One region of the Peribacillus sp. NPDC097198 genome, then DNA from elsewhere that is predicted to be linked to it. Evidence: a T-box and tRNA genes for the amino acid it is inferred to sense, from the RefSeq annotation. Region 1 holds a T-box; the other holds one or more tRNA genes.
The links. The T-box of region 1 lies ahead of pheS (phenylalanine--tRNA ligase subunit alpha). A T-box ahead of a tRNA ligase gene usually reads a tRNA of that ligase, here a tRNA-Phe.
Positions count from the first base shown of each region.

Region 2: it has a tRNA-Phe gene. The T-box ahead of pheS (phenylalanine--tRNA ligase subunit alpha) is inferred to sense a tRNA for this amino acid. The anticodon was not compared.

Region 1 covers NZ_JBIWDO010000007.1:948-15,843, forward strand. The annotation lists gene ACIQXQ_RS13460 (general stress protein) at 1-73, shown strand, start outside; gene sspI (small acid-soluble spore protein SspI) at 103-312, opposite strand; gene ACIQXQ_RS13470 (TrmH family RNA methyltransferase) at 436-1,194, shown strand; T-box leader at 1,239-1,481, shown strand; gene pheS (phenylalanine--tRNA ligase subunit alpha) at 1,542-2,582, shown strand; gene pheT (phenylalanine--tRNA ligase subunit beta) at 2,611-5,025, shown strand; gene ACIQXQ_RS13485 (TOBE domain-containing protein) at 5,185-5,388, opposite strand; gene rnhC (ribonuclease HIII) at 5,505-6,464, opposite strand; gene zapA (cell division protein ZapA) at 6,638-6,898, shown strand; gene ACIQXQ_RS13500 (CvpA family protein) at 6,903-7,436, shown strand; gene polX (DNA polymerase/3'-5' exonuclease PolX) at 7,650-9,368, shown strand; gene ACIQXQ_RS13510 (endonuclease MutS2) at 9,401-11,755, shown strand; gene ACIQXQ_RS13515 (DUF350 domain-containing protein) at 11,821-12,228, shown strand; gene ACIQXQ_RS13520 (GNAT family N-acetyltransferase) at 12,424-13,176, shown strand; gene ACIQXQ_RS13525 (AMP-binding protein) at 13,375-14,896, shown strand, end outside.
Region 2 covers NZ_JBIWDO010000005.1:152-15,047, forward strand. The annotation lists rRNA gene rrf (5S ribosomal RNA) at 111-226, shown strand; tRNA gene ACIQXQ_RS09875 (tRNA-Val) at 237-312, shown strand; tRNA gene ACIQXQ_RS09880 (tRNA-Thr) at 328-403, shown strand; tRNA gene ACIQXQ_RS09885 (tRNA-Lys) at 425-497, shown strand; tRNA gene ACIQXQ_RS09890 (tRNA-Leu) at 510-591, shown strand; tRNA gene ACIQXQ_RS09895 (tRNA-Gly) at 600-674, shown strand; tRNA gene ACIQXQ_RS09900 (tRNA-Leu) at 687-775, shown strand; tRNA gene ACIQXQ_RS09905 (tRNA-Arg) at 785-861, shown strand; tRNA gene ACIQXQ_RS09910 (tRNA-Pro) at 873-949, shown strand; tRNA gene ACIQXQ_RS09915 (tRNA-Ala) at 968-1,043, shown strand; tRNA gene ACIQXQ_RS09920 (tRNA-Met) at 1,075-1,151, shown strand; tRNA gene ACIQXQ_RS09925 (tRNA-Ile) at 1,162-1,238, shown strand; tRNA gene ACIQXQ_RS09930 (tRNA-Ser) at 1,261-1,353, shown strand; tRNA gene ACIQXQ_RS09935 (tRNA-Met) at 1,458-1,531, shown strand; tRNA gene ACIQXQ_RS09940 (tRNA-Asp) at 1,538-1,613, shown strand; tRNA gene ACIQXQ_RS09945 (tRNA-Phe) at 1,621-1,696, shown strand; tRNA gene ACIQXQ_RS09950 (tRNA-His) at 1,715-1,790, shown strand; tRNA gene ACIQXQ_RS09955 (tRNA-Gly) at 1,795-1,868, shown strand; tRNA gene ACIQXQ_RS09960 (tRNA-Ile) at 1,873-1,949, shown strand; tRNA gene ACIQXQ_RS09965 (tRNA-Asn) at 1,961-2,035, shown strand; tRNA gene ACIQXQ_RS09970 (tRNA-Ser) at 2,037-2,127, shown strand; tRNA gene ACIQXQ_RS09975 (tRNA-Glu) at 2,131-2,202, shown strand; gene ACIQXQ_RS09980 (ABC transporter permease subunit) at 2,394-2,603, opposite strand; gene hxlB (6-phospho-3-hexuloisomerase) at 3,044-3,601, opposite strand; gene hxlA (3-hexulose-6-phosphate synthase) at 3,610-4,242, opposite strand; gene hxlR (transcriptional activator HxlR) at 4,451-4,816, shown strand; gene ACIQXQ_RS10000 (TraR/DksA C4-type zinc finger protein) at 4,902-5,672, opposite strand; gene ACIQXQ_RS10005 (1,4-dihydroxy-2-naphthoate polyprenyltransferase) at 5,811-6,734, opposite strand; gene ACIQXQ_RS10010 (isochorismate synthase) at 7,033-8,442, shown strand; gene menD (2-succinyl-5-enolpyruvyl-6-hydroxy-3-cyclohexene-1-carboxylic-acid synthase) at 8,435-10,186, shown strand; gene menH (2-succinyl-6-hydroxy-2,4-cyclohexadiene-1-carboxylate synthase) at 10,183-10,992, shown strand; gene menB (1,4-dihydroxy-2-naphthoyl-CoA synthase) at 11,005-11,823, shown strand; gene ACIQXQ_RS10030 (o-succinylbenzoate--CoA ligase) at 11,925-13,406, shown strand; gene menC (o-succinylbenzoate synthase) at 13,403-14,506, shown strand; gene ACIQXQ_RS10040 (hypothetical protein) at 14,880-14,896, shown strand, end outside.

The DNA.
Region 1 (14,896 bases):
TCAAGATAGTGATGAGAACCCTGACTTAACGGATAAATACATTAAAAATCGTATTAACACCGATCGCTTATAAGCCGAAAAAATAACAGCCGATGATGGCTGTTATTTTTTTAATCCAGATTCAAGAGCCGTAATCATTTCCTGCTTTTCCTGTTCGGATGAATTTTCCCAGATGACCTCGAATAATACGCCAAGACCTGGTAGCATTTTTTCCTCACCATTTTGAATCGCATCGACTATCGTATCCTCTAGCTGTTCTTGCGTATTTCCGGATACATTCTGAATAATGGCATTGCGTAAATTTAAATTCATGATTTTTCCTCCTCTAACACATAATGACTCACATAACTAGCATTTCACAAACAGGCATTCAATATGTATACGAATTACGTTATAATAGGATAATTAGCGTGAAATATTAAAGGAGCGTTTACCTTGAAATATATTGAGTCTGTAAAAAACCCTCAGGTGAAGCAGTGGAAAAAATTATTGACCAAAAAAGAACGGGATAAAACCGGTACGTATTTAGTAGAAGGTTTTCATCTTGTTGAAGAAGCATTGAAGGCAGAAATCGTCATGGAAGTAATCGTAAATGAAGAAACAGAAATGCCGGCCCATTTTTCGCTCGAAGGCACGGATGTCATCTATGTGAAAACTGACATCATGAAGGCGATTTGCGATACGGAGAGCCCACAAGGAATAGCCGCTGTCTGTGAACAGAAAACCATGAGCATGTCTTCCATCAATCCGGACAAACTACTGTTGATCGATGCGGTGCAAGATCCAGGCAATATCGGCACGATGATCCGGACAGCTGATGCAGCCGGAATCGATGCTGTCATTCTAGGAGAAGGGTGTGCCGATTTGTATAATCCGAAAGTGGTCCGTTCCACGCAGGGAAGCCTGTTTCATATGCCGGTGGTTAAAGGGAATCTTTCCGAGATCATTGATCAACTGAAGCAACAAGGCATGCCGGTTTATGGCACGGCCTTAGAAGGTGGCTCGCCCTTTGAAGAGGTGGAAAGGTCTTCGCGATTTGCACTGCTCGTCGGTAATGAAGGCCAAGGAGTTTCCAAGGAATTATTGGCGAAAACGACGAAAAACCTTTATATTCCGATTTACGGGAAAAGTGAATCACTGAATGTCGGGATCGCGGCCGGTATTTTAATGTACTATTTAAGAAAATCAATTTGAAACGGCCGTTCATTTATAATATAATGAAACAGAATTTTATAATGAAAACAACAATGACAAAGAGTAGTAACTTAAGACATCCATAACCAGGGAAAAAATGCCGTGACTGAAAGCATTTTTATGGCACTGCTTAAGGGAATTCACCTTTCGAGTTGGCATTGGGAAGACAGAGTGTCTGAAAAATGTTCCGGTGAAGAGCCGTTATTTTTTATGAGTGAGTGCTTCATGCTTTTTAGCAGATAGCACTAATAAGGGTGGTACCGCGATACATAAACCTCGTCCCTTTCTGGGAGTGGGGTTTTTTTGTGTTCATTTTTACAAAAGGAAAACTAAAGGAGGAAGACATGATGCAGGAACGTTTACTAGAACTGCAGGAAGAAGCGTTGCAAAAAGTTGCCGCAGCTTCCGAACTAAAAGAACTGAATGAAGTCCGTGTTGCTTATTTAGGGAAAAAAGGGCCGATTACAGAGGTATTACGCGGAATGGGGAAATTATCAGCTGAGGAACGTCCGAAAATCGGAGCGCTAGCTAATGAGGTCCGTGGAGCCATCGCGTCGAAAATCGAGGAAAAACAAGCGGCATTAGAAACAGCTGCCATTAATAAGAAGCTTGCAACAGAAACGATTGACGTGACATTACCAGGCCGTCCGGTTAAGAAAGGAAATCTTCATCCGTTAACACGGGTCGTCGAGGAAATTGAAGACCTATTCATCGGTATGGGATACACAGTGGCTGAAGGTCCTGAAGTCGAAACGGACTATTACAACTTTGAGGCATTGAACTTGCCGAAGAGCCATCCAGCACGTGATATGCAAGATTCATTCTACATAACGGATGAGATTTTGATGCGTACCCACACGTCTCCAGTACAAGCAAGAACGATGGAAAAACATAAAGGCCAAGGTCCGGTTAAAATCATTTGTCCAGGTAAAGTGTATCGTCGTGATAATGATGACGCAACGCACTCGCATCAATTCCAGCAAATTGAAGGCTTGGTCATCGATGAAAACATCAGCATGAGCGACCTGAAAGGAACACTTGATGTATTTGCTAAGAAAGTATTCGGCCAAGACCGGGAAATCCGTCTTCGTCCAAGTTTCTTCCCTTTCACGGAGCCATCAGTAGAGGTGGATATCTCATGTAAAATCTGTGGCGGTAAAGGTTGTAATGTATGTAAACAAACAGGATGGATCGAAGTGCTGGGTGGAGGAATCGTTCATCCGAATGTCCTTGAAATGGCTGGATTCGATTCGAAGAAATACTCCGGATTCGCTTTTGGAATCGGTGTAGAACGGATCGCGATGCTAAAATACGGCGTGGATGATATCCGTCACTTCTATACAAACGATGTTCGTTTCTTAAAACAATTCCATCATCATGAAGCATAAATTTTAATTTTAAAGAGGAGGACCTACCATGTTTGTATCATATAAATGGTTGCAGGAATATGTAGACCTTTCCGGCATCAATGCAAGTGAGCTTGCGGATAAAATCACGAAGAGCGGCATTGAGGTTGAAGGGGTAGAAAAGAAAAGTGAAGGGCTTAAAGGGATTGTCATCGGACACGTACTAGAACGCGAACAGCATCCGAATGCCGATAAACTGAATAAATGCCTGGTTGATATTGGAGCGGAGGCCCCTGTACAAATCGTCTGTGGAGCCCCGAACGTGGATAAAGGCCAAAAAGTAGCCGTAGCGACTGTTGGCGCTGTACTTCCAGGTAACTTTAAAATCAAGAAAGCCAAGCTTCGCGGAGAAGAATCTCACGGAATGATTTGCTCGCTTCAAGAATTAGGTTTCGAATCCAAGATTGTATCTAAAGATTATGCAACAGGCATTTTTGTATTCCCTAATGATGTGGAAGTTGGCAAAGATGCACTAGAAGAACTTGGTTTAAGCGATGAAGTGCTGGAACTTGGTTTAACGCCAAACCGATCAGATGCTTTAAGCATGCTGGGTGTTGCTTATGAAGTCGGAGCCATTCTTGGTCGTGACGTGAAATGGCCAGTCATCGAAAAAGAAGAAGCAACGGAAAAAGCCACTGATTATATCAACATCAAAGTGGAAGCAAAAGAAGATAATCCATTATACATCGCTAAAATCATCAAGGACGTAAAAGTAGGTCCATCTCCACTCTGGATGCAGACCCGCCTTATGTCAGCAGGCATTCGTCCGCATAACAATGTGGTCGATATTACGAATTACATTTTACTTGAATATGGTCAGCCACTACATGCCTTTGATTATGATCGTTTGGGTTCAAAGGAAATTGTCATCCGTAAAGCGAACGAAGCAGAAAAGATCGTTACTTTGGATGAAACGGAACGTACATTATCGCCATATCATCTGGTCATCACGAACGGCACCGAGCCAGTTGCGATTGCAGGAGTAATGGGCGGGGCAAACTCAGAAGTGAAGAATGATACAACGACCGTCATTATCGAAAGTGCTTATTTTTCCGGGACAGTTGTACGTAAAGCTTCGAAAGATCATGGATTACGTAGTGAAGCAAGTGCCCGTTTTGAAAAAGGCGTCGATCCAGCTCGCGTGCGTGAAGCTGGAGAACGTGCAGCTCAATTGATTGCACAATATGCAGGCGGAACGATTCTACAAGGAACGGCAGAGGTTGATGAACTGACAATGGAGCCAGCTGTCATTAGCATTACCCTTGAAAAAATCAATACGCTTCTTGGCACGGATATGTCTGTCGCTGAAGTGGAATCCATCTTCAAACGTCTTCAATTTGGAGTGGCTCTGGACAATGAAACGTTCACGATCACCGTTCCTACACGCCGTGGAGATATTACGATTGAAGCGGATTTAGTGGAAGAAGCTGCCCGTCTTTATGGATATGACAACATTCCAGCAACATTGCCGGTTGGTGCCGCTACTCCTGGCCAATTGACGGATTATCAAATGAAACGTCGTAAAGTCCGCCGTACCCTTGAAGGAGCAGGACTGTATCAAGCGGTTACGTATTCGTTGACAAGCGAGGACAAAGCGGCTCAATTTGCATTGAACGCCCGTGATTCCATCCGTTTGGCCATGCCGATGAGTGAAGAACGGAGCCAGTTGCGTTTAAGCATCGTTCCACAATTATTAGAAGTCGTGAAATATAATAATGCTCGCCAGCTTGACTCACTTGCTCTATATGAAATTGGTTCTGTCTTCTTCAAAAAAGACAATCAAGAGCTTCCTGAAGAGAAGGAGCATGTAGCTGGAGTTATTACAGGACTATGGGAATCTCAACCTTGGCAAGGCGAAAAGAAATCGGTTGATTTCTATGTAGCAAAAGGCGTGATCGAAGCAATTTTCGATACGCTGGGGTTAACTGATCAAATCAGCTATCGCCAAGCGGAAATCAAAGATATGCATCCAGGACGGACAGCGGAAGTACTGTTGCATGGTGAGGTAATCGGCTTCATCGGCCAAGTGCATCCAACCGTTCAGAAGGATTTGGATATAAAGGAAACATACATCTTCGAACTTTCATTCAAAGCTATGGCTGAAGCGGAAGTGGCGCCGATTGCATATCAAACGATCCCACGCTATCCATCGACCACACGCGATATCGCGTTAGTAGTCGAGCAAGCAGCGAAAGCCGGCGACATCCAAAATATTATTTTGGAAGCGGGTGGCAAGTTATTGAAAGAAGTCAACATCTTTGACTTATACGAAGGCGAAAAAATGGAAGAAGGCAAGAAATCCATCGCTTTCTCATTGAAATACTTCGATCCGGAACGTACATTGACGGACGAGGATATCACCAAAGCGCATGAAAAAGTGCTTGCAGCGGTTAAAGAAAAAGCCGGAGCAGAATTACGAGGATAAGATAAATCGCATCAAAAAAGGCAGCCTCCTGGCATTTCAGGAGGCTGTTTTTCTGGGTGTAACGCCTTCGTTTGATAGCATGCAAATTTAAAAGAAGACTCTCACTCACTTCTCTAGAATGAAAGGTGGGTGAGAGTCTTCTATTAGGATATGTATCAGTTACTTTGCAATCATGATGGAACTTGCTTTGATGATTGCTGTCGCCTGATCATCCACTTTTAGATCCATCGATTCTGCAGAAGCCGTTGTAATGCTGGATACGATGTCTACACCATTGATACTCATGGTTATTTCCGTTGAAATAGGTCCTGTTTTAACTTCAGTGATTCTTCCACTTAATTGGTTTCTTGCTGATAATTGCATGAAGACCGCCTCCTAATAATATGTACTTTCTTATAGTCGACAAGATCTTCTGAATACATTCATCTTACTATCATAAGAAGCAAGCCCAAAGGCATTTACGTTTCCAATTCCCGTTCTCATTTCCCGTATTTCTTGTGATATATTTTTTTTGCTTTTTCCGTATTGGCAAAATGTGTTTTCGTAAAGTCATTCAAGGCGTCGATCCCTTTTTCATGGATTAAGCGTGCCGCTGCCTCGTCGACGGCAAAGCCTGCTCCTTTGGGGATTCTAAAACCGGCCTTTTCGCTCAATAGGTCAAAGCGTTTCACAAATGCGTAACGAGCGAGAATCGAAGCGGCCGCAACGGAAAGGTGAATGCCTTCCGCTTTCGTGCATAAATAGGTAGCGTTAGCCTGAAAGGGCTCCTGGCCTTTCAAATAATTGAAAAATACATTTGGCTGGGCGAATTGGTCTATCAGGACCGCCTCCGCTTGCTCTGGCTGTATTTTTTGAATAAGGTGCTTGATGGCTTGGTTATGGAGGAGTGCTTTAATCTTTCCTTGAGACATCCCTTTTGCCTGAAGCATATTGTATTTCGGATTATCACACGTCAACAGGCTAAATGGGACAACATCCTTGATTTGTTTAGCAATTTCGATGATTTGTGGATCTTTCAGGTTTTTTGAATCTTGAACACCAAGTTCTTTCAATAAAAGTAACTGTTCTTTTTTTGCATAGGCAGCAACGACGGTGATGGGGCCAAAATAATCGCCGGTCCCGACTTCATCAGAACCAATAACCGACATCGTGGCAATGTTGGCCGGCGGCAAATAACGATGAACTTTGACTGTGGAAGTGGATGAAGAGTCCGGCTTCTTCTTCGGTGCTACTGCATCCTTTTGCCATTTTGCAGCTTCCAATTCTGCATTTTTTCCCTGAAACAGGACCTTTCCGGATTTATAACCGGTTACGGTACAGAGCGGGGGCTTGGCTGAAAATATACTCCCAGGTGGAAGCTTTGCAACTGAGCTATTCATATAATGGACTTTCATTGCTTGGATTTGGACAGGACTTGTAAGTAATACAACATGGGACATAATTAATGGACTCCTCGCTCAATTTGATTTATTAAGGGATCATTCATACTAAAGGAATTTATAACTGACAAATTATTGCAATTTTTATGCGAGAAATGACGATGTACTCTCTTTCATGACGAAAAAGTTCATGATATGATAGAAATAGGATTGTTTAGATTGGAGGCATCATTTTGTCAGACGATAAACGAAATAAAACGACAGTTGACATATACGGACAACCATATACAATCGTCGGTACGGAAAGCGCGAGTCATATGCGCCTAGTTGCTTCGATGGTCGACGAGAAAATGAGAGAAATCAGTATGAAAAACCCACATTTGGATACGAGTAAGCTTGCGGTACTGACCGCAGTGAACACGATTCACGAATATATTAAATTAAAAGATGAACTGGACCAGCTTCAACTGGAATTAAAGAGAGAGAAGGACTGAGTACATGCTTGATTTAGCAATTCTGGCCATTCTTTTAATCGGTGTATTAATCGGTTTGAAGCGTGGCTTTATTTTACAACTGGTTCATATGACAGGTTTTATCGTAGCCTTCATTATTGCCTATGTCTTCTATGGGGATCTTGCCCCCAACTTGAAAATGTGGATTCCATTCCCTTCCATAGGTGATTCTTCGACGCTTAATATGTTTTTCGAATCGGTTGGGCTTGAGACGGCTTATTACAATGCCATCGCCTTTGCCATCGTGTTCTTTGCCACTAAGATTCTTTGGCAAATGCTTGGATCAATGCTCAATTTCATCACCTACCTGCCGATCCTAAAACAGTTGAATCGTTGGGGAGGCGCGATATTGGGATTTGCCGAAGTCTATCTTATCATGTTTATTATATTATACATAGGTGCCTTGCTGCCAATGGATTCCATCCAGGAACCGCTTACCGGCTCCTTCCTGGCAGAATCAATCGTGAAACATACTCCGTTCCTATCCGAACAGGTGGAAGACCTTTGGTTTAATAAGTAAATTCATAAGCGCATTAAATTGGGGTCCATTACCTTTCAAAGTTGTAAACCGTCATCTTTGGAAGGGCGGGCCCTTTTCTGTGGATCAGCCTGGAATTACCTAATCGTTGATTCGTATAAGTAATAATCGAACGGCTTGTACTTTGGCGTTAAGAAAGGTATCTTTAAGAAAGTATCCAAGGGAGTTTCCCTACTAATTTTGGTGGTGAAAAAAATGACAATCAATAAAAAAGATATTATAAAATTATTAGAAAAGATAGCCATATACATGGAACTTAAAGGAGAAAATCCGTTTAAAGTATCGGCTTTCCGCAAGGCGGCTGGTGCATTGGAAACCGATGACCGGAGTCTAACGGCCATCGATGACTTTACGGCGTTGAATGGCATCGGGAAAGGGACGGCATCCGTTATTGAAGAATTTATCAATGAAGGGAAGTCGACCGTTCTTGAAGAGCTTCAGGAGCAGGTGCCGAAGGGCTTGATACCGCTTTTACAACTTCAGGGATTAGGCGGTAAAAAAATCGCCAAGCTACACAAAGAATTACATATTAATGATGTGAATGACCTTAAACTGGCATGTGTGGAGGGGCGTGTCGCGGCTCTGACCGGTTTCGGTAAAAAAACAGAAGAAAAGATCTTATCAGCCATTGCCGAGGCTGGATCAAGGCCTGACCGTCTTCCACTTGCTTTCATGAGACCGATTGCTGACGATATCGAGATGGCGATTGGCAATATGGAGCATATCACGCGCTCATCAAGAGCCGGCAGTATGCGAAGAATGAGGGAAACGGTTAAAGATCTTGATTTCATCATATCCACGGACCACCCCGAAGAGGTGAAGGAACAGCTTCTTTCATTGCCTGGCATTAAGCAAGTCATTGCCGCAGGTGATACAAAGGTTTCGGTCGTCCTTGATTATGAATATGATATTTCTGTCGATTTCCGGATCGTGCAGGATAAAGAGTTCACCACGACTCTTCACCATTTCACCGGTTCGAAGGAACATAATGTCCGTATGCGCCAGTTGGCTAAAGAACGGGGAGAAAAGATAAGTGAATATGGCGTGGAGGTAGCTGAAACGGGAGAAATTCTGACCTTCGAAACAGAAGAGCAATTTTACAATCATTTCGGCATCCCGCTCATTCCACCCGAATTACGTGAAGATGGGACGGAAGTGGAACAGTACAATGAAAGAGAACCGCTTATAACGGTAGAAGATATTCAGGGTGACCTGCATATGCATACCACTTGGAGCGATGGTGCTTATTCGATTGAAGAAATGGTTGAAGCATGTCGGGCCAAAGGCTATAAATATATGGCCATCACTGACCATTCACAATACTTGAAAGTGGCGAATGGCTTGACTGCAGAGCGGTTGCGCGAACAAAAACAGATCATTCATGACATTAATGAAAAATATGATGATTTTACGGTCCTATCAGGAATCGAAATGGATATCCTTCCAGATGGAACCCTTGATTACGATGATGAATTGCTGGCAGAGATGGACTTGGTCATCGCCTCCATCCACTCGAGCTTTTCTCAGCCCCGGGAAACGATCATGGAACGATTAAAAACGGCATTGAATAACCCGCATGTCGATATTATTGCCCATCCGACAGGAAGAATCATCGGCAGACGATCGGGATATGATGTCGATATGGATATGCTAATTGAACTGGCACGCGAGACGAATACGGCACTTGAGTTGAATGCAAACCCGAACCGTTTGGACTTGGCTCCGCCTCATCTACGTAAAGCGCAAGAAGCGGGCGTGACGGTTGTGATCAATACTGATGCCCATAGTATTGATATGCTTGAACATATGCCGGTTGGCGTATCTTCTGCTAAAAAAGGATGGATTAAAAAAACAACGGTTCTTAACGCGATGGATACGGATGGTTTATTGACGTTTTTAAAGAGAAATGACTAATTATTTACTCACTGAGGAGGAGTCTTAACTCCATGCATAATAAAGCTTTAAAGACATTGGAATTTGATAAAATTAGAGAACAATTGGTTTCCCATGCTTCGTCTGCAATCGGGAAGGAGAAGGCACAGCAATTAATGCCTTCCACCGACTTCGAGGAAGTATCGAGATGGCAGGATGAAACGGATGAGGCGGCTAAAATTGTCCGGTTAAAAGGTAATCTTCCATTGGGAGGGATATTCGATATCCGCCTGCAGGCTAAAAGGGCGCAAATCGGTGGCATGTTATCCCCGATGGAATTGATGGAAACGGCTAGCACCATTCGTGCTGGTCGGATCCTGACTCGATTTTTCGAAGAAATCGCGGAACAGGAGATTGAAGTTCCGCTATTGGCTGAGTTTATCGATTCGCTTCATCCCCTGATTGATTTGCAACAGGAAATTACCTATGCTATTAGCGAACATGGGGAAGTGATGGATTCGGCAAGTGATAAGTTGCGCACGCTTCGTAACCAGATTCGCACGAATGAAAGCAGGGTTCGTGAAAAACTCGAAAGCATGATTCGTTCTTCGAATGCAACGAAAATGTTGTCAGATGCCATCATTACGATTCGAAATGACCGCTTTGTCATTCCTGTAAAACAGGAATACCGTAGTGTGTATGGTGGAATCATCCATGACCAATCTTCATCAGGACAAACCCTGTTCATTGAACCACAGGTGATTGTCCAATTGAATAATGTCCTTCAGGAAACACGTGTAAAGGAAACACAGGAAATCGAACGCATTTTGGTCGAGATTTCCGAAAAAGTAGGCGAGTTCACTCCAGAACTATTCCATAACGTCAAGGTGCTTGCCCATGTGGATTTCCTTGTTGCAAAGGCAAAATACGCCAAAGCGATAAAAGGGTCGAAACCACGTTTGAACAATGAAGGCCGCGTGAAACTATTCAAGGCGAAACACCCGCTTATTCCAGCGGATGTAGTCGTTGCCAATGATATCTTCCTTGGAGAAGATTTTACGACGATTGTCATCACCGGACCGAATACAGGAGGTAAGACGGTAACACTCAAAACAATAGGCATTTGTACGTTAATGGCCCAGGCAGGTCTGCAAATCCCTGCTCTTGATGGTTCTGAAACGGCCGTATTCTCCTCCATCTATGCAGATATCGGGGATGAACAGTCAATCGAACAAAGCTTGAGTACGTTCTCTTCCCATATGGTCAATATTGTCGATATATTAAAGAATGTCGACCATGAAAGCCTTGTATTGTTCGACGAACTTGGAGCGGGAACCGATCCTCAAGAAGGTGCCGCACTGGCGATCTCCATATTGGATGAAGTCTACAAGCGTGGTGCGCGTGTGATTGCCACCACCCACTATCCTGAGCTGAAAGCCTATGGGTATGACCGTGAAGGCGTCATTAATGCAAGCGTCGAATTCAACGTCGAGACTTTGAGCCCGACCTATAAGCTCCTTATCGGTGTTCCTGGTCGGAGTAATGCATTTGAAATTTCCAAGCGTCTTGGTTTGGAAGAGAGCGTCATTAGCAATGCCCGTAGCCATATTGGCGAGGATACGAATAAAGTCGAGAATATGATAGCTTCTCTTGAAGATAGCCGTAAGAAGGCAGAAGAAGAGGAACTAGAAGCAGCCGAGCTTCTAAAACAGGCCGACATTCTGCACAAGGACCTTCAAAAGCAAATGGAACAGTATAATGAAGAACGAGATGCGATGGGTGAAAAAGCGGCCAAAGAAGCAGAGGCAATCGTTGAACAAGCGAAAAAAGAAGCGGAAGCGATCATTGCTGACTTGCGCCAACTCCGTTTTGAAAAGCATGCCGATGTAAAAGAGCACGAACTGATCGATGCGAAAAAACGGCTGGAAGAAGCAGCGCCAAAAGTGAAGAAGTCAACCAAAAAAGCAGCTAAGCCTTTGGATAAAACTCTGAAACCTGGAGATGAAGTGAAGGTTGTAAGCTTTGGACAAAAAGGTAGTCTGATTGAAAAAGTCTCAAATAATGAATGGCAGGTACAAATCGGCATCATGAAAATGAAGGTGAAAGAGTCCGACCTTGAATTCATTAAAACGACAAAGGCGAAAGAAACGAAGCCGTTAACCACGATCAAAGGAAGAGATTATCATGTTAGCCTGGAGCTAGACCTTCGTGGGGAACGATATGAAAGTGCATTGTCGAGAGTCGAAAAGTATGTCGATGATGCATTGCTGGCAGGATATTCGCGTGTGTCCATCATTCATGGTAAGGGGACGGGTGCGCTCCGGTCCGGGGTCCAAGAATATTTGAAGAATCACAGATCAGTCAAGAAAATCCGTTTCGGGGAAGCTGGAGAAGGCGGAACTGGTGTGACGGTCGTAGAATTTAAATAAAGGAAAGTGGCCATTCAGGCACGCTGCTTAGCAGGAATGGCCGAATACCGTTAGGGAGTTGTCTCATGGAGAACATATGGGAAAATGAGTATGTGTATATAGCAGCCAGATATAGTGTCGTTATATTATGCATAATTGTTTTTTTAGCCGTTTTTGAACTTGTCACCAAGTACAAAAACTGGGAGGAAATCAAACAGGGGAATTTATCTGTCGCGATGGCCACCGGGGGCAAGATTTTTGGAATCGCCTATGTGTTCCAACAGTCCATTCTCCATCAGAACTCGCTACTTACAATGATAGGCTGGGGTGTATACGGTTTTATCCTGCTACTCATCGGTTATTTTATTTTTGAATTTATGACCCCGGGATTTAAAATAGATGAAGAGATACAAAAAGATAATCGGGCAGTGGGATTTCTTGCGATGATCATTTCAATCGCCCTATCCTTTGTCATCGGCGCTGGAATATCTTAATGTCCTGCATGAGAGGGAGAAAACTGTGGAGAAGCTTGCAAAAGTTTTAATTATTTGTTGCGGAATTTTTTTTCTGCTCGGAATCATCTATATGGTATTCTTGACCTGAAAAGAAGCGGCCGTTGCGTCGCTTCTTTATTTGGGTTCTTTTTTTATATAATTATTTACGAAGCCTAGTACATGGAGGAAGAAATAATGGTTCAGCCTAAACTGATAAGGAAAATTGAAGAGCTATCAATGAACGCTTTGCCGGCATTGCAAACGCAGTTGTGTGATGGGTGGGTTTTACGCTTTGCCGATGGGTATACCAAAAGGGCAAATTCGGTAAATCCCCTTTATCCTTCTTATGAAGATGTGAATAGAAAAATAGAATGTAGTGAAAAAGCTTTCTTGGAACGGAACATCCAGGTGTCTTATAAAATCACTCCACTGGCTAGTCCGGACGATTTAGACGATACCCTTGAAGCCTTGAATTATAGTATCGAAAGTAGGACCAGTGTGCAAGCCTTGACATTAGCACATATGGAAGTACCGAGTGGAACCAATGTGCTCATATATAACGAGATGCCAGAAGCGCGGTTTGCAGATTTTTGTAGATTAAATAACATACACAAAAGAAATCAGCCCATTTTCAGGAAGGTGCTGGAACAAATCATTCCAACTACCTGTTTTATCTTTTTGACGGATGAAAAGGAGAAAACGCTAGCATGTGGACTCGGTGTTCTGGAGGATGAATACCTAGGTCTATTTAATATCGCCACCGAGGAGGCCTACCGAAACCGGGGCTATGGAACGAAACTCGTTACAAATCTCCTGTATTGGGGAAAGGAGAATGGAGCGAATAACGCCTATCTCCAAGTGGTGTTAACGAATGAACCTGCACGGAATCTTTATGCAACATTAGGTTTTAAAGAACTCTATCGATATTGGTTTAGAGTTAGAAACTGAACGAGGAGTCATGCCTAATCCCAAATGTTAATTGAATCGAAAATCCCCTCATGAATATTTTTAATATGAAGGAGTTAAATCCTCTTCAACCGGTTATCCTCCTTTATGCTTATTTTTTCTGAATACAGTAATTGTAAGAAAATACCGGTTGTATTATAATGAGTATGAGTATTAAGAATATTCAGAAGGAGGGGGCAAATGAGCAATAAGCCATGGCAAGCCATGTATCCGGAACAAATACCAACCGTTTTAACCTACGATGATAAACCTCTTTATTCATTATTGAAGGAGGCTGCAGATGAATTTCCAGATAAGGTGTCCATACATTTCCAGGGAAAGGAATTAACCTTCAAAGAAGTTTATGAATCTGCTACGAAGTTTGCATCCTACTTAAAGAGCATCGGTCTCCAAAAGGGAGAGCGTGTTGCGGTCATGCTTCCTAACTGCCCACAGGGAGTCATCAGCTTTTTTGGAATTTTGATGGCTGGTGGAGTGGTCGTCCAAACGAATCCTACCTATACGGAACGTGAATTAGAACATCAAATGAAGGATTCTGGAGCGAAGATCATCATAGCGATGGACATATTATTTCCTCGTGTCACCGCAGTCGCCCGGAGTACGGAAATCGAACATATTATTGTAACCGCTATCAAGGAGTACTTGCCTTTCCCGAAGAATCTTATCTATCCGTTCATTCAAAAGAAGGAATATGGCATAGTGGTCAAAGTGGAGCATGAAGGAAATCATCATTTATTCACGGAAATCATGAAGCGGAAAATGTCAGAAGAAATAGCAGAGCCAATCGATGTGGAGAATGACTTGGCGCTCTTGCAATATACCGGGGGGACAACCGGTTTCCCTAAAGGTGTCATGCTTACCCACAAGAATGTACTTGCGAATACGAAAATGTGCAATGCTTGGCTTTATAGATGTAAACGAGGCGAAGAGCGGATTCTGGCTATCCTACCATTCTTTCATGTGTACGGATTGACGACTGTTTTGATTCTTTCCGTTATGGAAGGAAATACGATGATCATCATGCCGAAGTTTGATGTCGAGTCTACATTGAAAACCATTCAAAAGCAGAGACCGACATTGTTTCCAGGGGCACCTACGATGTATATCGGTCTATTGAATCATCCTGACGTCTCCAAGTATGACCTGTCCTCCATTGAAGCGTGCATGAGTGGATCGGCACCCCTACCATTAGAAGTTCAGGAGCAATTTGAGAAAGTGACGGGTGGAAAGCTAGTTGAAGGTTTTGGTCTTTCGGAGACATCTCCAGTTACCCATGCCAATTTCATTTGGGATCAACCTCGGGTCAAAGGAAGCATCGGTTTGCCTTGGCCGGATACAGACTCAGTGATCCTTTCGTTGGAAACGGGTGAAGAACTTCCGCCAAATGAAATCGGTGAAATAGCGATTAAGGGGCCCCAGGTTATGAAGGGCTATTGGAATCGTCCTGAAGACACGGAAAACACATTTAAAAACGGCTGGCTTCTTACGGGTGATTTAGGTTATATGGATGAAAAAGGGTTCTTTTATGTAGTGGAACGCAAGAAGGATACAATAATTGCAGGTGGATTTAATATTTATCCACGTGAGGTGGAAGAGGTTCTGTATGAACATGAGGCCGTACAGGAAGTAGTAGTGGCAGGAATTCCTGATCCATATCGTGGGGAAACCGTCAAAGCCTATGTTGTATTGAAGAACGGGGCAA
Region 2 (14,896 bases), on a different contig from region 1:
AAATGAACACCTTCTAATATATTATCTAGTTTTGAAGGAATGAAAATTTCTTCTTGCTTTTTTTCAGAGACATGCTATAATAGTAAATGTCCTAAAAAAAGTTAACAATGTTTGGTGGCGATAGCGAAGAGGTCACACCCGTTCCCATTCCGAACACGGCAGTTAAGCTCTTCAGCGCCGATGGTAGTTGGGGGTTTCCCCCTGTGAGAGTAGGACGCCGCCAAGCATATAAATATGGAGGATTAGCTCAGCTGGGAGAGCATCTGCCTTACAAGCAGAGGGTCGGCGGTTCGATCCCGTCATCCTCCACCATTATTTTTTACACCTGCCGGTGTAGCTCAACTGGTAGAGCAACTGACTTGTAATCAGTAGGTTGGGGGTTCAAGTCCTCTTGCCGGCACCATTTTCATAGTAAGACAAGCATGAGCCATTAGCTCAGTTGGTAGAGCATCTGACTTTTAATCAGAGGGTCGAAGGTTCGAATCCTTCATGGCTCATCACTTTTTCATGCGGGTGTGGCGGAATTGGCAGACGCACCAGACTTAGGATCTGGCGCCGCAAGGCGTGGGGGTTCAAGTCCCTTCACCCGCATCATTCATGCGGAAGTAGTTCAGTGGTAGAATACAACCTTGCCAAGGTTGGGGTCGCGGGTTCGAATCCCGTCTTCCGCTCCACTTTTCGTATGTGCCGGGGTGGCGGAACTGGCAGACGCACAGGACTTAAAATCCTGCGGTAGGTGACTACCGTACCGGTTCGATTCCGGTCCTCGGCACCATCTTAATATGCGCCCGTAGCTCAATTGGATAGAGCATCTGACTACGAATCAGAAGGTTGTAGGTTCGACTCCCGCCGGGCGCACCATGTTTTTTTTGCGGGAAGTAGCTCAGCTTGGTAGAGCACTTGGTTTGGGACCAAGGGGTCGCAGGTTCGAATCCTGTCTTCCCGACCATGTGATTTTTAATGAAATGGGGCCTTAGCTCAGCTGGGAGAGCGCCTGCCTTGCACGCAGGAGGTCAGCGGTTCGATCCCGCTAGGCTCCACCATTTTTTCAAAAAAGAAAACTTATATTATTTTGGCGGTGTAGCTCAGCTGGCTAGAGCGTACGGTTCATACCCGTGAGGTCGGGGGTTCGATCCCCTCCGCCGCTACCAATAAATATAAGGACCTTTAGCTCAGCTGGTTAGAGCAGACGGCTCATAACCGTCCGGTCGTAGGTTCGAGTCCTACAAGGTCCACCATAGAATTTTTTTTCTTAGCCACGGAGGTATACCCAAGTTCGGCTGAAGGGATCGGTCTTGAAAACCGACAGGGGAGTCAAATCCCGCGGGGGTTCGAATCCCTCTACCTCCTCCATTTTTTTTAAAAAGCAACAAGTTGTTTTAAAGCAACCTTACATATTAGGAAGTAAAAAAACAGTATTCATGAAAACTTGATGCAAAATGATTCATTATTACCGTCGCGGGGTGGAGCAGTCCGGTAGCTCGTCGGGCTCATAACCCGAAGGTCGCAGGTTCAAATCCTGTCCCCGCAATCATTAGGTCCCGTGGTGTAGCGGTTAACATGCCTGCCTGTCACGCAGGAGATCGCGGGTTCGATTCCCGTCGGGACCGCCATTTTTTAGGCTCAGTAGCTCAGTCGGTAGAGCAAAGGACTGAAAATCCTTGTGTCGGCGGTTCGATTCCGTCCTGAGCCACCATTACAATTTCATATTACGGCGATTGTGGCGAAGTGGTTAACGCACCTGATTGTGGTTCAGGCATTCGTGGGTTCGATTCCCATCAGTCGCCCCATTTCGCGGGTGTAGTTTAGTGGTAAAACCTCAGCCTTCCAAGCTGATGATGAGGGTTCGATTCCCTTCACCCGCTCCAATATGGGCCTATAGCTCAGCTGGTTAGAGCGCACGCCTGATAAGCGTGAGGTCGATGGTTCGAGTCCATTTAGGCCCACCATATTTTATTGTTCCGCAGTAGCTCAGTGGTAGAGCATTCGGCTGTTAACCGAACGGTCGTAGGTTCGAGTCCTACCTGCGGAGCCATGGGGAAGTACTCAAGAGGCTGAAGAGGCGCCCCTGCTAAGGGTGTAGGTCGCGCGAGCGGCGCGAGGGTTCAAATCCCTCCTTCTCCGCCATTCGGCCCGTTGGTCAAGCGGTTAAGACACCGCCCTTTCACGGCGGTAACACGGGTTCGATTCCCGTACGGGTCATAAAAAGAAGCATACTTATGTATGCTTCTTTTTTTATGACTGTTTTTCTTGAAGAGATGCGACAAGGTTGATGCAGTCTATTTACTTATTATAGATGTATTTAATCAATCCGATGTTTAATAAAGCTAATTCTATCTATTTAACCGATTGCGTAATGTGCATTCCTACCATAATGATCACTCCTATTCCTACTAATACTCTATCAATGTTAAGTTCGCTGAAGGCTGTGCAACAAAATAGCCTATTCCCCCCAGTGAAACAAACATTTCAGCAGCAATTACACCAACTAAGGACTGCCCGATTCCTAGACGTAATCCAGATACAATTTGGGGTAAAGAACCTGGAAGAGCGACCGTAAGGAAAGTTTGAAGCTGAGAAGCTCCGAAATTTGTACCATCCAGTAATTAGTCAGACGCCTATCCCTACGAAAGCAGCTAGAATGAATCCTACGAAAAAATTCTTAAGTGCGAATGCCAAATTTTCCAAAAGTACACCACTTACAGCTAGTTGATACCCGACCTGTACCATTTGTAATGGAGAACTTAAAAATATAGGATTGATTACTCTAAATGGATAGAGTAACTCCCAAAAGATGAGTACACTTAAGAAGCTAATCAAACCTATATAGGGTGGTCAGCTACATCGTAGGAGTCTTTTTTCTATAAGTTTGATGTTTCCCTCTATAAAGGAAGAGACCTTTTATTATGGGCATATAATATGTCTTCCGTCACTGGACGGTATCTTAATTTATAGAATATATAGGAGCCTGTAATCCTTTTACAAAAAAAAGACCGCAAGTAAATTCAGAAGAATTTCTTGCGGTCTTTTTATATTTCACTTTTTACTCGAGATTTGCGTGTCGGCCATACATTTTATTCGTATCCAATCCCTTTTTATCCATTATCCTTAAAATGACGCTATCGAAAAAAAGTAAGAGAGTTTGCTCAAATAGAGAGCCCATCGGTTGGATTGTTTGGTAATCACCTTCCGACTGGTCTTTAGGTGAACCAGGCAGCTTTATTGCGAAATCCGCCAATTTTCCAATGGTCGATTCGGGGGAAATTGTTACGGTCGCAATGGTTCCACCGATATTCGTTGCTTTCTCCGCTATGGAAATCAAACTTTTTGTTTCTCCCGAACCGGTTCCAAGGATTAAAAGGTCATCTTTTTCGAAGGTGGGGGTGACGGTTTCACCTAATACATATGCACCTATCCCCATATGCATCATTCGCATGGCAAAGGATTTACCCATCAGCCCGGATCTTCCTGCACCTGCTACAAAAACTTTCTTTGCTTCAAGAATCCGATTAACCAGTTGTTCAGCTTCTTCGTCAGCTATTAAGTCTACTGAACGACTTAGCTCTTGTATGATTTTAGCCATATATTGTGAAGTCTGCATGTTAAATATTAGCCTTGTTTAATTAATTCTTGTATTTGGGCAGCTGTCCCTTTAATATCATCTTGTCCAGTGATGCCTCCGCCAACAATGATAAGGTCAGGGTGTACTTTAATGACTTCCGGAAGTGTATCTAATTTTATGCCGCCTGCAATAGCCGTTTTTGCATTCTTTACAACGCGTTTAATCGTTTGAAGGTCTTCAAAAGAGTTTTTTCCAACAGCTTGAAGGTCGTAGCCAGTGTGCACACAGATATAGTCGACGCCAAATGCATCCAATTCTTTCGCACGAGTTTCAAGATCTTTCACAGCGATCATATCAACAAGGATTTTTTTGCCTTGTTTTTTAGCTTCTTCTACAGCCCCTTTGATGGACATATCTTCAGCTGCACCAAGAATCGTGATGATATCAGCGCCAGCTTCAGATGCCTTCATCACTTCGTAACCGGCTGCATCCATAATTTTAAGGTCAGCTAATACTTTTAAAGAAGGGAAAGCTTCTTTCATTTCTTTAACAGCCCGAAGGCCTTCATTAATAACGACCGGTGTACCGATTTCTACGATATCTATATATTCTTCCACCTGTTTAACCAATTCAATTCCTTCTTGAATGTTTACTAAGTCCAATGCCAATTGTAATTCCATTATCCTTCACTCCCACTAGTATGTTTTAGTATGTTGCACAGTAAGTATGTACCTCTCACGTTCATTCAATGCACAGCAAGAAAATCATCTTGGCTATACAATGTATCATATACTAAGTATAATATTTTTGTTAGTACGCACTTTTATTATACATAGTGTTAAAAAGTATACTATGGGATTTGGGATTATAAATATGGAGGTAATTCAGATGACAAGGCTAGAGAATAAAACATTCAATTGTGAGAAGGAATTGACCCTATCTGTTATAGGGGGCAAATGGAAGATGCTTATTTTATGGCACTTAGGCAAGCAGGGGACCAAGCGTTTTGGTGAATTGAAGGCACTTATGCCAGGCATCACTCAAAGAATGCTGGTTAACCAGCTTCGAGAGCTGGAAGAAGATCTTATTGTTCATCGCGAGGTCTATCCAATCGTACCTCCCAAAGTGGAATACTCTCTGACAGAACAAGGAGAAAGCCTGATGCCGATTCTTGATTCGATGTATAATTGGGGTAAAAATTATATGGAGAATGTCGTTGGAGGGCAAGAAGATAGTAAAGAGAGTATCAAGTAGAAAAAGAATTCTTTTAAGCCTTATAAGGATAGCAATAAAAAAGTGCTGACCCCGTACAAAGTTCTGTACAAGGTCTGGCACTTTTTTATTTTTCATCTATATAGCTGTCTTTCTTCTTGTAAGGGATATCGCCCATTTTAGAATCAATCTTCCGGTCATCGAGCATGTCTTCGTATTCTTCTTTGTTCTCGTTGGATACGACTTGACGATTTTTCCCTTCTATATCATTGGCAGCATATCCTTCATAGTCTTCAGGGAATGTCTCGGTATCGTCTTCTGTATCATAAAGTTCGTTATAGCTTGTGCGATTATGCTGATAGTCTGCCGGAGTGTCTGATGTTCCGAATTGGGCGACTTCACCGAAACTGTCTTCTTTGACCGTATTTTCGTCATCTGTATCTGAATGGCGCCTGTTCTCAAAGTTATCTCCCTTAGAAGGGATCAGGATATCTTCCTCGGCTGGCCTATATTCATCGGTCACGTCGTCATGGACTTTTTGTTCTGGTGTATGCTCGATACAATATAAGGTGGAAGGAACCACTTCAAGCCGTTCATATGGGATATCTTTGCCGCATTCCTTACAAACACCGTATGTTCCTTCTTTAATGGCTTCTAGGGCAAGATCGATTTTTCCGATTTCCTCTTCCGCGTGCTCATTGATGGCTTGATATCTTTCCTTGTCGAAAAGCTCGGTGCCTAAGTCGGCGGGGTGATTATCATAGGAAGAGATTTCTCCGGAGAAATCGGTTTGTGACTGTTTGGTTACAGTCTCATCATTCTTGATTCTTTGTTGAAGCTGTTCTTTTTCACTTAACAGTTCTTCTTTTAATTTCAGGATTTGTTTTTCAGTCGCCATTGGTTTCCTCTCCTTTTATAAGTACGATTATGGTTTCATCGTTGTTTTTTGTGTAGTTATTAGTAAGTACCCGAATCAGCGGGGTGGGAAACAACGAAAAAACCCCATGCACCATGCACGGGGTTTAAAGCTTTGCGTTTATTGAATGAAATAATGGATGAGTAAACCGATGAACATCAGTAAACCGAAGAACGTATTCGTTTGTGCCGTTGCTTTCATCGCTGGCACCATTGTGATGGCTTCCGTTTTACCTGCAAAGCCTTTGATGGCAGTCAGGGCCTTCGGAATGCTTAGGAAAGAAAGCAGGATCCAAGGTGTTACGTCTCCCAAGAGAATCAGTCCGACAACCCACACATAACAGAATGCAAACATGACGGACATGAAAGTTAGTGCATTTTTCCTTCCCATAACGACAGGCATCGTTTTGCGGCCATGGGCCTTATCGCCGTCATGGTCCCGAAGGTTATTCGATAGATTGATCAACCCGACAAGAACACCGCTTGGTACGGCAATCAGGATGGCCAAGGAAGAAACTGTACCGGTCTGGATGAAGTAGGCGATCAAGATGATCAAGAAGCCCATGAATAGACCGGAAAAAAGTTCCCCGAATGGTGTGTATGATATCGGTAGCGGACCTCCGGTATAAAGGTAGCCGACCAGCATGCAAACAAGACCGACAGCGGCAATCCACCAAGATGAAGCGGCGCAAATATAGATTCCTAGTAAAAGAGAGATTCCATACATGCTAAGGGCCAAGGTCATGATCAGTTTCGGGGTCATGCCATGACGGACGATACCGCCACCGATGCCGACTGATTCTTCGGTATCAAGGCCCCTTTTGAAATCATAGTATTCATTAAATAAGTTCGTTGCAGCTTGAATAAGGATGCTTGCGATCATCATGGCCGCAAACAATAACCAATTTACGCCATCCTCTAACAAGGCAAGGACGGTTCCAAGCAGGACGGGAACAAAAGCTGCGGTAAGTGTATGTGGACGAATTAACTCCCACCAGATTTTCCAGGTTCGTTTAAGGGGAAGCTCGTCGTATTCTGTGTGCATTATTTCTCTCCTCAAAATCATGATCAGTACCTTAAAATTATAACAAAGATTGAATTTGTTCACAAAAGGATATCCTATAAAATGTAGGAAAAGTGTTCGAGCGTGTCAAAGGGATTTGATGAGCCGGGACTTCCAAATTGAAGGAGATGCTACATCATTATCTAAGAATCATATAATAAGGAAAAAAGCAGGCATGATTTGTCGGTTCGAGGGTGGTTTTATTGACATGAGGTTAAACGGAGGTGTATCTTTAAATAGGTTAAAAAGCTTTTAAAATGTACGATTTGGGGGGATATTTTTGGCTATCTCGAAAGAAACTGAACGGTTTCAGGGACTGGCTATGGCCATACAAAAGGCGAAGAACTTGAATGAACAAGTTCTATTCAGTCATATTAAGAAAATAGAGTGCAACAACCCCCTTTCATTTTATCAAGCTGGAAGAGAACGGTATAAGGGTGAACGCTTCTTTTGGCAGGATCCCGCAAAAGATATAACCATTACTGGTTTAGGCAACGTTAAGAAAATCCAGGCGGCACCAAATGCCGACCGTTATAGAGAAGTTGAAATGAGCTGGATCAAGCTGCAGAATACTGCTGTTACAACAGGAGTGACCGATGTGGATGCGACCGGCCCTTTGCTATTTGGGGGCTTTTCTTTTGATTATGAAACCAACAGTTCGTTCCTATGGAATCAATTTGGGGACAATCTGTTCTATATACCTGCCTTCATGCTATCGATGGTGGAGGGGGAGGCCTACTTAACGACAAACCTACTTTGTTCGCCGGATGATTCAGAAAAACTCTTCATAGATATGATAAACGAAAGGGAAGCATTCCTTACCGAAAACTTGGATGATGGTGAAATACCGGCCAATGTCTTTGTTGAGCAGAAGGAAGTCGAACCTGAGGCATGGAAGAAGACCGTTGCGCGGGCCGTTGAGGAAATTAAGACGACGGATCTTGATAAGATCGTTCTGGCAAGGGAATTGCGCCTTGTGTTTGAACGCTCCATCGATTCGAAACAGGTTCTAGAGCAACTGCTTGCCGAGCAGCCGATGAGCTATATTTTCTGTTTAGAGGCAGGCGGTGACTGTTTTGTCGGGGCCACTCCTGAGCGATTAATCAAAAAGCAGGGAAATGAAGTCTTTTCAACTTGTCTTGCCGGATCAATGGGCCGGGGGAAAAGCGAAGAAGAGGATACTCGTCTAGGTAATGAACTTCTTTTGGATCAAAAGAATCTACAAGAGCACAAGTACGTCGTTTCGATGATTACCAACGCTTTTGAAGCCGTATGTGATGAGGTCATCATTCCATCAGGACCGAAGTTGATGAAGAACCGTCATATACAGCATTTGTTTACACCGGTGAAAGGAACGTGTAAAGCGGATACGACTATTTTCGAGTGTGTCGAGAACCTCCATCCAACGCCGGCATTGGGTGGGCTTCCAAAAGAGAAAGCTGTCACACGCATTCGGGAAATAGAAGGTCTGGAACGAGGCTTTTATGCGGGACCACTCGGCTGGGTGGATTCGAAGGGGAACGGTGAATTCGCGGTTGGAATCCGTTCCGCACTATTACAGGACAATGAGGCATCGCTTTTTGCAGGATGTGGCGTGGTAGAAGATTCAACACCGGAAAGTGAATTCCAGGAAACGGGGATTAAATTCAACCCGATGTTAAGTGCTTTAGGAGGAAAAATGAATGAATGACCGAGATGCATTGACAGCCTATGCTGCTTCATTTGTCGATGAGCTGGCACAAAATCGAATGAAGCATGTGGTCGTGAGCCCTGGTTCACGTTCTACACCTCTTGCTTTATTGATGGTGGAACATCCTGATATTCAGGTACATATTAATGTCGATGAGCGTTCGGCGTCTTTTTTTGCTCTTGGATTGGCTAAGGCATTAAAAGAACCAGTCGGACTTCTTTGTACGTCCGGAACGGCTGCGGCGAACTTTCATCCTGCCGTCATTGAGGCTTTCTATTCAAGGGTGCCCCTAGTTGTCCTGACAGCTGATCGCCCCCATGAACTGCGAGATGTCGGAGCTCCACAGGCCATCGACCAAATCAATTTATATGGAAAGCAAGTGAAGTGGTTTGTCGAGATGGCGCTTCCGGAGAGCAGTGATGAAATGATCCGGTATGCGAGGACCATTGGGGCGAGAGCGGTAGCGACGGCATCCATGGAACCTTCAGGACCTGTCCACTTGAACTTCCCTTTACGTGAGCCACTCATTCCAGATTTAAAACAAGCCAAGGAATATAGGCAAAGTAAGGAAACGCCGACTGTGATGATCGATAGTGGGATACGCTCACTAACGGCCGCACAATTAGACGGATTGACCTCTACTTTGTCAAAAGCAAAACAAGGCATCATCGTGTGTGGGGAACTTAGGAACCCAGAGATGAAGGATGCCATCATCACATTAGCAGACAAGCTTGGGTTCCCGATACTGGCTGACCCGCTTTCTCAGTTACGGAGCGGCACACACGACAAAGACGCCATCATTGAGGCTTATGATACATTTTTGCGTGATGAAGCTGCCAAGGCTGCATTCCAACCGGATGTCGTGCTTCGATTCGGCTCGATGCCAGTTTCGAAGCCCCTGCTTTTATTCTTGAAAAAACAGAAGCAGGCTTTGACATTGGTCATCGATGGTGGTGCAGGATGGCGTGAACCGGCTGGATTGGCCACGAGCATGATCTATTGTGATGAAGTCGACTTTTGTCATCGCATCGGTGAAAAATTACCTGAAGCAACAGACAGAGACTGGCTTGGTTTGTGGCAATCCATCAATGGAGCGACGAAGAATGCCTTATCTTCCATCCAGGATGAATCGGAGTTGAGTGAAGGAAAGCTCTTTTCCTTACTCCAGGACATGATGCCGGTAGGTTCGACCATATTCGTCGGGAACAGTATGCCTATCCGGGATTTGGATACGTTCTTTTTAAACAACGAGAAAAGCATCAAGACGATGGCGAACCGTGGGGCAAACGGAATTGATGGTGTCGTTTCCACGGCAATCGGGGTGAGCACGGTTACCGAAAATACGGTGCTGGCCATAGGTGATTTAAGCTTTTTCCATGATATGAACGGATTGCTTGCAGCCAAACTGCAAAAGCAGAACATCACGGTCCTGTTGATCAACAATGATGGCGGAGGGATCTTCTCCTTCCTTCCACAGGCGAAAGAAAAGGAACATTTCGAAACGTTATTCGGAACGCCGCACGGACTTGATTTCTCCCATGCTGCTTTGCTTTATGGAGGGAAATATAACAAGGTGCGGAATTGGGATGAATTAAAACAAGTGTTCACGGATTCCTTTGAAATACCTGGATTGAAAATCATTGAAGTGCCTACAGAGCGGGAATCCAATATGCAAACCCATCGAAATTTGTGGAGTTTTGTTTCCCAGGAAATAAATCGGGTGCTTGATGGGGAAATTTCATGAAAATTGTCAGTGGAGATGTCACATATGCTGTTGAAATAGCGGGAAATGGTGAACCTATAGTATGTCTACATGGGTTCACCGGGAACCGGGATACATGGGACTTTCTTGTTCCCATGTTGCAGGACCGCTATTCTTTGATCATGGTTGATATCATCGGCCATGGGGAAACGATGGCGCCTGATGATTTCCAGCGGTATGGGATGGAGCAAGTAGCAAAGGATTTGAAGCTTATTCTAGAGACATTGAAGCTGCGAAAAGCCCATATCCTTGGTTACTCGATGGGTGGCAGATTAGCATTGGCGTTCTCTTGCTTGTATCCAGAGTATGTTCATACATTGATGCTGGAAAGCTCCTCTCCGGGTCTAAGGACAGAAGAGGAGCGAGAACACCGCAGGGGCAACGATGCGAAGCTTGCCAAGCGAATCCTTGAACACGGCATGGAAGCGTTTGTCGAACAGTGGGAAAACATCCCGTTGTTTGAAACCCAAAAAAGGTTGTCCACAGATATACAAACTGCCATTCGACAGCAACGGCTCGCAAATACACCGATCGGGCTGTCGAACAGCTTGCTCGGCATGGGGACAGGAAGCCAACCATCCTATTGGGAAAATCTTGAGACCCTGGATTTTCCCGTGTTGCTTGTGACGGGTGATTTGGATGAAAAATTCTGCCATATCGCTGAAATGATGCAAAGTCGATTGGAAAATGTCGAATGGAAAAAAATTAATGACGTCGGGCATGCAATTCATGTGGAAGATGGGCAAAAGTTTGGTAAAATAATAAATGGGTTTTTAAAGCGAAATTAAGGAGGAAATACGATGACAATTCAATGGGAAACAATTCGTGAATATGACGAAATTTTATACGAAAAATATAATGGCATTGCGAAAGTATCGATTAACCGTCCGCATGTACATAATGCATTCACTCCAAAGACGACTGCAGAAATGATTGATGCTTTTGCAAGAGCGCGTGATGATGCAAGCATCGGTGTTATCATTTTGACAGGTGTAGGCGGAAAAGCCTTCTGTTCAGGTGGAGACCAAAAGGTACGCGGGAATGGCGGATATGTTGGGGAAGATAATATCCCACGCCTGAACGTACTTGATTTACAACGCTTGATCCGTGTGATTCCAAAACCGGTCGTAGCGATGGTTGCAGGTTGGGCAATTGGCGGCGGTAATGTATTGAATGTCGTTTGTGACTTAACAATCGCTGCTGACAATGCGGTCTTCGGTCAAACTGGTCCGAATGTGGGAAGCTTCGATGCCGGTTACGGTTCAGGTTACCTAGCTCGCATCGTTGGACATAAGAAAGCGCGTGAAATCTGGTACCTATGCCGTCAATACAATGCACAAGAAGCATTGGAAATGGGCTTAGTCAACACAGTTGTGCCTCTAGATCAATTAGAAGCTGAAACTGTTAAATGGTGTGAGGAAATGCTTGAGAAGAGCCCAACAGCACTTCGTTTCTTAAAAGCAGCGATGAACGCCGATACAGATGGACTTGCTGGACTTCAACAACTTGCTGGAGACGCAACTCTTTTATATTACACAACAGATGAAGCAAAAGAAGGTCGCGACGCGTTCAAAGAAAAACGTGATCCAGACTTCGGGCAATTCCCTCGTTTCCCTTAATGAAAAAAGTAAGAAAATGAGTGGTTTGATTAGTGGACAGCTTGGCGGAATTATTCGTCGAGCTGTTTTCTATATATAAAAGAAAAGGAGAGGGCCTTTGGATGACTGAAGAGAAATTGCCGAATTGGCTGAAAAACCGTGCTCATTTATCACCTGACCGTCCGGCGATCGAGTTTGAAGGGAGCACGTATACGTTTCTTGAATTACATAGGTTGACGGAAAAAATGGCGGGGAAATTGGCAGCTAGTGGGATAAAGGCTGGTGAACCATGCGCGGTTTTACTTCGGAATCATATTGATAGCGTCGTCATGATTCATGCCCTCTTTTATTTGGGCGCGAAAATCGTGGTGCTCAATAATAAGCTGACGGTCAGGGAATTATCTTGGCAAATCAAGGACAGCGAGTCAATGAGGCTGATTTCAGAAGAAGGGTTTATCGAAAAGCTTTCCGGGATCCAATCGTTGCTTCCGGATGTAGAGGTTCTTTTAAAAGAAGAGTTACCTGCCCAAGGAACCGCTGATATACGCGATGACTTCTATCTTGAAGATACTGCGACGATCATGTATACATCGGGTACGACGGGCCATCCAAAAGGCGTCATCCAATCGTTCGGCAATCACTGGTGGAGCGCGATTGGCTCCGTATTGAACCTTGGCTTGAGGGAAGAGGACAGCTGGTATTGTGCAGTCCCGATTTTTCATATAAGCGGGTTATCGATTCTGGTGAAAAGTGTAATCTATGGTATGAAAGTCGTGTTGGTCGAGAAATTCGATGAACATGAGGCAAACCGGGCCATCTTGAATAATGGTGTGACGATGATATCGGTTGTGACGGCGATGTTGAATAGAATGCTGCATGATCTTGGGGCTGCGCGTTATCCGGAAACATTTCGCTGTGTACTGCTAGGCGGAGGCCCTGCACCTGTACATATGCTCGAAGCCTGCAGGGAAAAAGGAATCCCTGTTTATCAGTCCTACGGTATGACGGAAACAGCTTCGCAAATCGTGACACTTGCCCCGGAAAATGCGATGACAAAGGTTGGGTCTGCCGGTAAGGCCTTGTTCCCTTCCCAACTAAGGATAGAGAAGGACGGCAAGATATGCGGACCGGGTGTACCGGGTGAGATTGTTGTATCGGGTCCGAATGTAACGAAAGGCTACCTCAATCGTTTGGATGCGACAGAGCAAGCGATTTCAGGGGGCTGGCTTTACACGGGGGATCTGGGTTACCTTGATGAAGAAGGGTTTTTATACGTGCTTGACCGGCGTTCGGACTTAATCATTTCTGGAGGGGAGAATGTCTATCCAGCCGAGATTGAGAACGTTCTAAGTACGCACCCAGCCGTTTTTGAGGCGGGTGTCACCGGTATCGATCATGAAAAATGGGGGCAGGTGCCGCTTGCTTTCGTTGTCAGGCATAAAGGCATGGAAGTTAGCGAAGCTGAGCTGTTGGCCCATTGCCGAGAGGGGCTAGCTGCTTATAAAATTCCCCGCAACGTATTATTTCTTGAAGAACTGCCACGCAATGGTGCAAGTAAGCTGCTGCGGAGGGAACTGAAGAAGCGATGGGGGGATCAGAAATGAAGTTGACATCCATCACTTTAAGGCTCGTGAAGGCACCTTTAAAGCGGCCATTCACGACCCATCTGGAAACCGTGACGGAACGGGAAGTCATCGTTGTCGAAGCACGAGATCAAGATGGGATTATTGGATACGGGGAGGCAGTGCCGTTTTCGAGTCCATGGTACACCGAGGAAACGGTGAAAACCTGTTTTCATATGTTGGAGGACTTCCTGATTCCTAAGACTTTGGCATTCGATTTGACGCATCCCAATCAGCTTGCGGGCCTTTGGAGCGGTATCAGAAGGAATGCCATGGCAAAGTCGGCCTTGGAACAGGCAATCTGGGATTTGTATGCCAAGCAAGAGGGCATCTATCTCGGAAAGCTATTCGGGGGGGAACGAACCGAAGTGGATGCTGGGGTCGTCGTTGCCTCGGATCATATAGAGGATGCACTCCGACAAATAGAGGAAGGCTTGGCGGTCGGCTATCGACGCTATAAAATCAAGATCAATCCAGCAAATGATACGGAATACCTGACGCAAATCCGGAGGGCCTATCCAGATATCCCCTTGATGGTGGATGCGAATTCGGCCTACTCGCTTTCGGATGTCCCGCACCTGCAAAAGCTGGATGACTTTCAGCTTATGATGATCGAGCAGCCTCTTGGGCATGATGATATCGTCGAACATGCCATTTTGCAAAAGCAGCTGAGGACACCGATCTGCCTTGATGAAAGCATCAATTCCTACCATGATGCGAAAAGTGCGCTGATGCTAAAGAGCTGCGGAGTGATCACGATCAAAATGGCGAAGGTCGGAGGTTGGTCCCAAGCGGTCAAAATCCATGATCTTTGTGTGGAGCAGGATATTCCCCTTTGGTGTGGTGGCATGATCGAGTTCGGCATATCACGTGCCCATAACCTTGCACTGGCCACGTTAAAAGGATTCACGATTCCAGGAGATATCTCCTCTTCGTCCCGCTATTGGGAGAGTGACATCATCGAACCGGAAGTCATCGTGAAAAATGGTGTCATTAAGGTTCCGGACAAACCGGGAATCGGTTTTGGCATCCGTGAGAAGCGATTGGATGAACTGACAAGCTTTAGGGCCGTTTATAAGTAATGTAAACCCGATGCAATAGGGGAGATTATAGTGAGTAGATGAAGCTGTCATGGGGCAGCTTTTTTTGCTATGGATAAAGGAGAGAACTGGATCGGTTTCCGATTCGGCGCCTCTATTACAATCGTAACTGGTTTTACCTTCCTCCTCATTTTTATTAAAACATCAAAGCTAAAGAATTTTCACTCACCCTATTAAAGTTTATAGCAAACTTGGAATGTTTATCGATTGAATGATTAATCCTTATTAAAATATTTATATTCAAAAAAAGCCCCATTTACCCAAAAATGGGGCTTTGTCTATTTTTCCTTTTATGGATTATTTTGTATAATGTAAGAAAGCGAAAGCATTTTAGAGAAAGGGAGGGGGGAAGAATATGAAAAAGCCGTACCT